Prochlorococcus marinus XMU1412: one gene and its partner. The protein of the gene in region 1 binds, or shares a complex with, the protein of each later gene. Links are inferred from orthologs where the notes say so. Each region holds a gene or a part of one and is shown on either strand. Other genes may lie near its edges.

Region 1 (5,807 bases):
GCTTAGAGCTCATAGAGATGAATTAATCTCTTTAGAAAATGAACTCGGAGAAAAACTTCAATTGAAAAGTGACGGTTCTTTATTTAAAACGCCTATTTAAGATACTTTAAAATTCTATTCGATAATTTTTAATCAAAAATATTATTCTCTATACAGAATTTCTCTAACTCTTTATCATTTAACCAATCTTGGGGTTTTGTAAAAATTGATGTCAGAAATTCCTCTCGAGAATTCTTTGTGGCTTTATATCCATATTCCCATCTAGCTAAAGGCGGTAAGGACATTAATATAGATTCAGTTCTGCCATTTGTTTGTAGTCCAAAGATTGTCCCTCTATCCCAAACTAAATTGAATTCGACATATCTACCTCTTCGATATAGCTGGAATTCTCTTTCTTTCGATGAATATGTTTGAGAAGCTCTTTTTTCAATAATGGGCAAATATGAAGGGAGGAATGCCTGCCCACAGTTTTCCGCTAAAGAAAATAAATCATCCCAATTTAAATTAGATCTGCCAATATTTTGTGAAGCTTTTGATGCGTCTCCATTTTGATTATTTCCTCTATAAATATTTCCTGAACCATCTTGATAATCATAAAAAATACCTCCGATGCCTCTAGATTCATTTCTATGCTTCAAGAAGAAATATTCATCACACCATGGTTTGAAAACTTTATGCAAATCTTGATCAACTTTCTCACAAGCTTTTTTATGTTCATTATGAAAATTCCTTACATCAGAAAGATAAGGATAAAAAGGGGTTAAATCTGCACCTCCCCCAAACCACCAAACAGGACCAGCTTCGAAATATCGATAATTCAGATGAACTGTAGGAATATAGGGATTCTTAGGATGCAAAACCATAGAAGTTCCCGTAGCAAACCATTCATGACCTTTTGCTTCGGGCCTTTGAGAGATTATAGATTGAGGTAATTCTTTTCCTTGTACTTCCGAGAAATTAACGCCAGCTTGCTCAAAAATAGAACCATTTTTCAATACTCTTGATCTTCCACCGCCACCTTCGTCTCTTAGCCAGGATTCCTCTGTAAATTTCGCTTTGCCATCTACATTTTCAAGTCCTGAACAAATTTTGTCTTGTAGAGTTAATAAGAGATTTTTAGTTTTTTCTCTCGAGTTTTTAGGAGGTTCTTTCAACATGTATTTAGTAAATCTTGAAGAAAAAAATTTTTTTGGTTAATTATAAGTTTCTCTTTATAATTTCTCTTAGGGGGTCCTTATTGCCTATTATTTGATAGTTCGACATAGTTCTTAATCTTTTAAACAGTCGACTACCTTGTCAAAATATTTAAAAATTTAATGACCACAATAGAAGATGCGAATTTTGCTTTACAAAAAGTTCTAGACGCTGGATCACAGAAAAATGTAATTGAATTAGCTTGGATTAAAAATGTAAGAGTAACTATACCGAGAGTAATCGTAACATTATCATTACCATCGTTTGCAAATTCTCAGAGAGATAGAATTGTTCAAGAGGTTAGAGGGATACTAATGGATTTTGAAGATATTGATGATGTTCAAATAGAGATAGATAATAATCCTTCCAAAACTGAATCTCAAAATCAAAGTAATGCTCCTGAGTTGCAGAAGATTGTTGGTATTAGTCATATCATAGCTGTTAGCAGTGGTAAAGGTGGAGTTGGGAAAAGTACTATTGCAGTTAATCTCGCTTGTTCTCTAGCTAAATTAGGCTTAAAAACTGGTTTGCTGGATGCGGATATATATGGACCTAATACTCCCTCAATGATGGGAGTTGCCGAACAGAATCCAAAGGTTACAGAAGGAAGTGGCAGTGATCAAAGGTTAATTCCAATAAATAAATATGGAATTTCAATGGTATCGATGGGTTTCCTCATAGAAGAAGGTCAGCCAGTTATATGGAGAGGACCAATGCTTAATAGTATTATCAGACAATTTTTGTACCAAGTTGAATGGAATAATCTTGATTTTTTGGTTATTGATTTGCCTCCAGGAACAGGAGACGCTCAAATATCACTTTCTCAATCTGTGCCTATTTCTGGAGCTATAGTTGTCACTACTCCTCAACAAGTATCTTTGCAAGATGCAAGGAGGGGATTAGCAATGTTTAAACAACTCGGAGTACCTTTATTGGGAATTGTAGAAAATATGTCTGTATTTATTCCGCCAGATATGCCAGGTAAAAAATATGAAATTTTTGGTAAAGGTGGTGGACAAATATTAGCTAATGAAAATGACTTACCATTATTAGCTCAAATTCCTATTGAAATCCCTCTCGTTGATGATAGTAATAAAGGTGTACCAATCTCAATAAGCCAGCCCAGTAAAGAAAGTTCTGTCGTATTTGGTAATTTAGCGCAATTAATTAAGAATCAATTTGTTAAAACTTATTGATGTTTAAGAGAATTTTTTTATTAAATAACAGAGGATTTTTACAAAAAAAAGACAACTTCAATAGAGGTTTTTTATTTTCTCCGCTACTTATTATTCCACTGTTTTTAGTTATTATTTCGAGTTTTTTGATAAAAAGTATTCAGGGTGATTTTTTAGTATCGAACTATTTAGGTCATATCGTAACTGGTTTTTTAGGTTATTTCTTAGCATTTTTTATTTCTTATATACCGTTAGAGAGAATTAGAAAGTATGTGGTTCCATTTTATTTTTTTACTTTAATATCCTTATTACTTATTTATTTTTTTGGGATTTCAGTTTCTGGAGCTCAAAGATGGCTAAACTTGGGCATCTTTTCTTTTCAGCCTTCAGAGGTAGCTAAACTTAGTTGTGTATTAACTCTTGCTTTAGTACTCGATAAAAAAATAATCCTAACAATAAGAGATTTAGTATTGCCCTTATTAGTAGTAATTATTACTTGGTTATTAATTTTCTTTCAACCTGATTTAGGTACATCTTTAGTTTTAATTGTTTTGTCAGGTGTGATGCTCTATTGGGCTCAAATGCCCATAGAGTGGATTTTGATATTAGTGCTTTGTATTATCACATCAATTTTATATCTAACCTTACCAAATCTTCTTATTTTCTGGATTCCAGTTATAGGATATCTTGCTTATAGATCTACAAAAAGGAAAATTATTTTTTCTGCTCTCGCTATTTCGTTCCATTTATTAGTCGCAAAATTTACACCAATTTTGTGGCAATATGGCTTAAAAGAATATCAAAAAGATAGATTAGTTTTATTTTTAGATCCAAGTAGAGATCCATTGGGTGGCGGATATCATTTGATACAGAGTAAAATTGCAATTGGTTCTGGAGGATTATTTGGGACTGGTTTGCTACAAGGTAAGCTGACTAATTTGCAATTTATACCTGAACAACATACTGATTTTATATTCAGTGCTCTAGGGGAAGAATTAGGTTTTGTGGGGTGCGCTATAGTTTTATTTTTGTTCTTTTTTTTGATTAAAAAACTTATTAATACTGCAACAATTGCTAGGACTAACTTTGAATCTCTAATTGTTATTGGAATAGCCTCAATTTTTTTATTTCAAATAATTATTAACTTATTTATGACTATTGGATTAGGACCAGTTACTGGGATTCCCCTTCCTTTTATGAGCTATGGTCGAACGTCATTGGTGACTAATTTTATATCTATTGGATTTGTTTTATCTATATTGAAACGTTCTAGATCACTAAGAAGTTGATGAAAGCAAAAATAACTATAAAAAAAATTCAAGAGCTTTTGATTAAAGGAATTAAAACCATATATGTGGATGATGATACATCCAGAAGAATGTGGTGGGCTTCCTTAGAAGTTATTCAAAAAGATTTCCTTTCTCAGAATTGTAAACAGGGGGGGATATGGGTTGCCTCCCCTTTGCCAGCTTTTAATGATAAAAAATTTTTAAATCAACTTCATGGATGGCTTTGGTCTCCTGAAGGGTTTCCATACTTTCAAAATGAGAATGCAGGTTTTTTACCAGTCAATAATTCAGAAAAGATAAAAAAAGATTTCGATTTAGTTAGTAATTATAAAGTCTTAAATCTTTGTCAAGAAGATGGCTATGAACCTTTTTTGATGATAATCACTCCAAATTTTCAATGCGTATTATCAATTGTAGGAGAAAAAGATAAGAAAATTCTATTAATGAAGTGTGATGAAGAGAGCCTTAAACTTTCAATTGAATTAATGCATGCAAAATTAAATCAAGAAAATTATGAGGAAGGAGTAAAATTTCGTAATGCAATCAATAATTTAGGTAACCTTAATATTAATAACCAATTTGAAAAATTATTTTGGCCAATATTATCGGCACAATTAGCAAAAATTTCGCCAAATCATAATATACAGAATTCTGTGAAAAATGATGAAAAAAATGTTCAAATCACTGAAGCAAAACTATTACGTGCAATTTCTCATGAAGTAAGAACTCCTTTGGCAACAATAAGAACCTTAATAAGTTCTACTTTAAAAAAATATAAAATGGATGAATCAATGAGAAATCGTTTAATTCAAATAGATAATGAATGTAATGAACAAATTGATAGGTTTGGTTTAATCTTTAATGCAGCAGAATTAGTTGGTAATGAAGTGCCATCATTGAATAACTTGGCGAAGATTAATTTAGCCGAAATTTTCAAAAAGCTTGCTCCTTTATGGAATAAACAATTAAACCGTCGTGGTATTTCTTTGAAGATAGATATCCCCAAACAACTTCCACAAATTTTGAGTGATTCTGAAAAATTAGAATTAATGTTAAGAGGATTAATTGATAAAAATACTAGAGGATTAAAAGAAGGGAGTACATTAATTTTAGAATTAAGACCAGCTGGTCAAAAACTCAGACTTCAACTCAAAGTACAAAAATTAGATAACAATCAAAAAGAAATTCTAAAAAAAGATAACGGTTCTGATATTGGTCCTGTTTTAAATTGGAATCCTCAAACTGGAAGTTTACAACTTAGTCAAAATGCCACTCAAAAGTTGTTAGCTAGTTTAGGAGGTCATGTCACACAAAGACGTGATACAGGTTTGACAGTATTTTTTCCGATTTCAGATTCAAAATAAAATGATAAACAAGTTTTCCATATATTAAATAATGTAGAAAATTTCCTATTAATTTTGAATTTTGCAAAATATGAATGCTAGTTTCTTATTAGAAATAACTCAAAATCTAGGATGACTGAAACTTTAGTTGGTCAATTTCCAAAGCATATAGGAAGTACTGGGGGTTTATTAAACTCAGCAGAAACCGAAGAAAAATATGCAATTGTATGGAAAAGTTCCAAGGAACAAGCATTTGAATTGCCCACCGGTGGAGCCGCTATAATGCATGAAGGTGATAATTTAATGTACTTTGCAAGAAAAGAACAATGCCTTGCATTAGGGACACAATTAAGAGCCTTCAAACCAAGAATTGAAGATTTTAAAATCTACCGAATTTTCCCGGGTGGTGATATTGAATTTTTACACCCCAAAGATGGTGTTTTCCCTGAAAAAGTCAATGAAGGCAGAGAGAAAGTAGGTCATAATCCTAGAAGAATAGGCGAGAATCCTAATCCAGCTGGTTTGAAATTTACAACTAAGAATACTTTTGATTAACTTCCTTAAAGTTGATATAAAAGGAGAAAATAATTATAATTTGGGCTGACATTATTAATATGATCAGCTCACAAAAAGATAGTTTTTTAAAGGCTTACAAAGAAGGTAAAAATTTTATACCTATCGTTGAAACTTGGCCAGCAGATTTAGAGACTCCATTATCGACTTGGTTAAAATTATCTTCAAAAGATTCCCATGGTGTTTTTCTTGAATCTGTTGAAGGTGGCGAGAATTTAGGTAGGTGGAGTATC
Region 2 (4,374 bases), on another replicon or contig:
AACCATTACTTGTTCTAATCCAGGTTACAAACTTATTAGCGAACTTTGGAATCAAAAAAATCCTACCTTAGAAAACTTTATTGAAATTCAATTACCTGAAATAAAAATAATCAAAAAAGAACTTAGTTTAGAATTAGATAACATTTCACTAGAGTTAATTCCTATTCCAACAGCGCGTTGGCCTGGTGGCCTGATAATTTATGAACGTAATCAAGAAATACTTCTTAGTGAAAAAATTTTCTCTGCACACATCGCATCTAATTGTTGGTCTGAAACAAATCGAGTTAGTACAGAAATTGATAGGAAACATTTTTACGATTGCTTGATGGCACCAATGTCTAATCAAGTAATATCAATAACTGAAAAAATTGCAAATTATGATATTAAGACTATTGCACCATTACATGGTCCCGCTATTGAATACAGCTTAAAAAGCTTTTTAAATGACTATATTAGATGGGGAGAGAATCTCTCAACAAATAATCCTAAGATCGCTCTGATATATGCAAGTGCATATGGAAATACAGCCTCAATAGGTGATGCATTAGCTAAAGGCATAAATAGAACCTCTGTAGAAGTTGAAAGTATTAATTGTGAATTTACACCTAATGATGTACTTATAAAATCTATTCAAAATGCTGATGGATATTTAATAGGCTCGCCCACATTGGGTGGTCACGCTCCAACTCCAATAGTTAGTGCACTTGGAACATTGTTGGCAGAGGGTAATAGAGATAAACCAGTGGGAATTTTTGGCAGTTTTGGCTGGAGCGGCGAAGCTATAGATTTACTTGAAACAAAATTAAAAGACGGTGGTTTTAAGTTTAGTTTTGACCCTATAAGGATTAAATTCAGTCCAAATAAACCAAAGATTAAAGAGTTAGAAGAAATAGGAACTCACTTCGGAAGAGAAATTATAAAAAAAGCAAAGAAAAAACCCAGAAAATCAGATACTGGAATGATTACAAGCAAAACGGATCCAAAACTACAAGCTCTCGGAAGAGTAATTGGTTCACTTTGTGTCCTGACAGCGTCTAAAGGGAAAGATGAAAATAATATTAAAGGAGCTATGCTTGCATCTTGGGTTAGTCAAGCAAGTTTTTCTCCGCCCGGGTTAAGTATTGCAGTAGCAAAAGATAGATCGGTAGAGTCTCTTCTGCAAATAGGAGATTCATTTGCATTAAATATTCTTAGTGAAAAAGATTTTAAAGAACCTTTGAAAAGATTCACAAAGCCTTTTGCACCTGGAGAAGATAGATTTGAAGGAATAAATATTGAATTAACTCCTAATGAACAGATAATCATTCCTGAATCGCTCGCATGGTTAGATGCTTCTGTAAAAGAGAGAATGGAATGTGGAGATCATTGGGTAATTTACGCCGAAGTACTACACGGTAATATACTAAAATCCGATAGTCTAACGGCAGTTCATCACCGCAAAACAGGTGCTAACTATTAAATTTATTTATCTAATTTATGACTGAAACAAAAGATCTAATAATCATTACGGCTAGTTGTGGTAAAAATCTAGAACTTTCTGAAAAATTTCTTGAAAAAAGTAATGAACTTAAAATAAGTTCTGAAATTTTAGATCTTACCACTCTTGATATTCCATTATTTAATCCAAGAATTCACAGCAAAGAAAATATTCCAAATGAAATAAAAGAATTAAAAAAAAAGCTTTTCAAGATTGAAAGGTGGGTTATTTGTGCGCCTGAATATAATGGATCTATACCTCCCATTCTCTCCAACTTCATAGCATGGCTTTCTATTTCGGGAGATGACTTTAGGAATTTATTTAATGGTCAACCGATTGCAATTGCAACATTTTCTGGTGGCATAGGTTTAGAACTGCTGACCTCTTTACGCATTCAATTAGTTCATTTAGGAAGTCAAGTATTAGGGAGGCAACTTTTGTCCTCATATAGTAAACCTATAGATACAAAAACTATTGAAGATATTATTCAAAGACTTTTACAAATGAAAAAGTTAAAAACCTAATAAAATTTCATTTTTTTTCATTCCAAACTTTCAAAATTTCTCTAGCCATAGGTAGTGCATGAACAGATCCTCCACCAGGAGTATTTTGTGCAAAAGCAACTACAAGTAATTCGCTTTTTTCAGAGGGAGTAAAGCAAACGAACCAAGCGTGATCTAATCCACCTTCACCGTCTTCGGCAGTTCCAGTTTTCCCTGAAACTGGAGGTAAATTTGAAACTCCATAATTAATTGATACTCCTGTACCAGACTCTACTACTTTCCTGAGACCACTTTTTATCAACTGAATATTATTTGAATCAACATCGATTTTAATAAGTTTTTTATCTGAAAGATTTTCTTCATCTTTTTTAACTAAATATGGAGTAACTAGATAACCTCCATTTGCAATTGCAGCATATGCTCTAGCTATTTGAATAGGGGTAACTTGTACAACAAATTGTCCAATAGACATACTCGCAATATCTTCTGGGACCCAAGGGGTTCTTCCGGGTTGCCCCCATCCTCTGCCTTCTTTAGCCCATTCACTACTAGCTACTAATCCTATATTTTCTTGTTCAGAAATTTCAATTCCAGATAAAGAATTAAAACCAAGCTTTTGTGAGACCTTATGAATTTCATCAACTCCTACTCCATAACCTACTTGATAAAAAAATGTATTACTTGAAACTCTTAAAGCATCTTCATAACCTATGACCCCAAAGCCTAAATCATTATGCTCTCTAAAACATTGGCTCCCATAAGTTATACATGGTTTCGTATCTAACATAGTTTCTCTAGGGAATTTTCCGCTTTCTAAGCCAGCTAAAGCCGTTACAATTTTCCAAACGCTTCCTGGATCATAGGCATTTAATGCTCTATTAAATAAGGGTTTTTCAGGAGAATTAAAAAGTTTATTATATTCTTTCTCAGGTTTGAAATCCTTTGAAAAAAAATTTAAATCAAATGTAGGTTTACTTGACATTGCTCTTATTGCCCCATCTCTTGGATCCATAACTATTATGGCTCCAGCTTTTTTATCTTTAAGAACTTCCTCAGCAACTAATTGCAGATTAAGGTCAATTGTTAGTTCAATATCATTACCTTTTACTGGAGCTCTTATACCCAATGATCTTTGAAATTTTCCTAATGAATTTACTTCAACCATTTCTCCACCCCATTCACCTCTTATAAAATCTTCGTAAACATATTCGATTCCAGTTCTACCGATTAAGTCATTTAATTTATAACCATTCTTAGATAAGAATTTATATTCTAATTCAGTAATTGGCTGAGTATAACCAATTACATGGGCAGCAAGGGATTTATAAGGATAATTTCTAATTAATTTGGTAGCTATTTCAAAACTACTTAAATTACCTTCATTCTCATTAAATTTTATTAATTGATCTACATTTAAATCATCAAGAATAATTACTGAAAGTTTTTGATTTTTTAGGCCATTAAAGTATTTTTTTTGAATGACATTACTATCAATATTTAACAAGTTAGAAATGCTTGATTTATGTTTTTCCCAATAGCTTTTATTAACAGATTGAGGCTTTATTATTAAAGAATATTTAACTCTACTATCTGCTAATACATAACCATTTTTGTCTAGTATTCTTCCACGTATTGGCTGTGCAGCAATAAGTCTGATCCTATTCTCATCTGACATCTTCTTAAAAGATTCATAATTTAAAAGTTGTAAAAAAATTAACCTACACAGAATCAATAAAAATGATATGGAAGAAAAAATAAGTAAGACTAAAGGTTGTCTCTTTAATGAAATAAGTTTTTTATTGGGAGTTATTTTTATCAAAAATATAAAATTTATTTAAATACTGTTTTTTCTAATAAAGCAATAGTTGATTTTATCTCATTAAGTCTAGTGATTAAACCTTTATAATCACTGTCTGCATTGATAGGATTAGACTCATCATATTCAATATTATTTGAATTTAAATTTTCACTCATAAAACTTATACTTTTAAAGCAATGATTTCAATTAATAGAATTCTAAATAATAAATTTAATTTTTCAAAATTTAATTAACTTAGATACTTAAAAAAGATCAAAAAGAAATTAATTAGTTTAATTGTTCTATATTTTGTTCAAAATAAGGATTACAACTATTCTTTGATATCCCTATAGACCATCCAATAAATGAAGAAATAAATATTGTGACGATTAGCGGCAAAATGGCTTGTTGAGTATTTACTAGACTGAACCATTCACTCCAGCTACTATAAAATCTTTGTCTTTGAAATTTTCTTTTTTCATTTTCTAGCAATCTCGCTTTTTTGGCGAAAGATTTTGTTACCCACTTTTCGAAAGGAATCTTTTTTATAATCGCCATTTTTCTCTCCACTTCTAATAATTGTCCGGAACTAAGAT

Evidence for each region. The genes of interacting proteins can lie anywhere in the genome.
Region 2: the proteins of rodA (region 1) and mrdA are in contact, whole or in part, in a crystal structure (PDB 6PL5), measured with the Thermus thermophilus proteins. The link is inferred for Prochlorococcus marinus XMU1412 from one-to-one orthologs. Residues at the interface, in WP_223903423.1 of Thermus thermophilus: Phe161, Val165, Phe168, Val169, Leu172, Pro198, Tyr199, Glu202, Tyr211, Arg212, Asp213, Gln220, Val221, Gln223, Ser224, Ile226, Ala227, Ile228, Gly229, Ser230, Gly266, Phe267, Val270, Leu274, Tyr277, Gly278, Leu281, Phe285, Leu289, Arg297; in WP_223903432.1 of Thermus thermophilus: Arg4, Ile5, His6, Leu8, Ala9, Phe12, Ala15, Leu16, Leu19, Gly20, Arg22, Ala23, Trp24, Leu26, Gln27, Val28, Tyr31, Tyr34, Leu36, Leu43, Thr45, Asp47, Lys156, Gln157, Gly158, Ser160, Val184, Leu201, Glu202.

Annotation. Positions count from the first base shown.
Region 1 is NZ_JAAORJ010000004.1:492,673-498,479, reverse strand. The notes cover bases 1,525-4,523. They hold rodA (rod shape-determining protein RodA), read left to right. Parts: upstream 1,525-2,389; coding sequence 2,390-3,658; downstream 3,659-4,523. Other genes in these bases: HA152_RS09220 (sensor histidine kinase), read left to right, coding at 3,658-4,523; HA152_RS09230 (Mrp/NBP35 family ATP-binding protein), read left to right, coding at 1,525-2,390. Outside these bases: HA152_RS09240 (cofactor assembly of complex C subunit B), read left to right, coding at 1-100; hemF (oxygen-dependent coproporphyrinogen oxidase), read right to left, coding at 129-1,157; more of HA152_RS09230, read left to right, coding at 1,317-1,524; more of HA152_RS09220, read left to right, coding at 4,524-5,022; HA152_RS09215 (photosystem I reaction center subunit II PsaD), read left to right, coding at 5,134-5,556; HA152_RS09210 (anthranilate synthase component I family protein), read left to right, coding at 5,616-5,807. UniProt on the Escherichia coli protein: Peptidoglycan polymerase that is essential for cell wall elongation. Also required for the maintenance of the rod cell shape. Functions probably in conjunction with the penicillin-binding protein 2 (mrdA).
Region 2 is NZ_JAAORJ010000001.1:37,678-42,051, reverse strand. Bases 1,405-4,374 are described here. They hold mrdA (penicillin-binding protein 2), read right to left. Parts: upstream 3,800-4,374; coding sequence 2,009-3,799; downstream 1,405-2,008. Other genes in these bases: HA152_RS00195 (hypothetical protein), read right to left, coding at 4,067-4,374; HA152_RS00200 (hypothetical protein), read right to left, coding at 3,811-3,954; HA152_RS00210 (NAD(P)H-dependent oxidoreductase), read left to right, coding at 1,477-2,001; HA152_RS00215 (diflavin flavoprotein), read left to right, coding at 1,405-1,459. Also shown: more of HA152_RS00215, read left to right, coding at 1-1,404. UniProt on the Escherichia coli protein: Catalyzes cross-linking of the peptidoglycan cell wall. Responsible for the determination of the rod shape of the cell. Is probably required for lateral peptidoglycan synthesis and maintenance of the correct diameter during lateral and centripetal growth.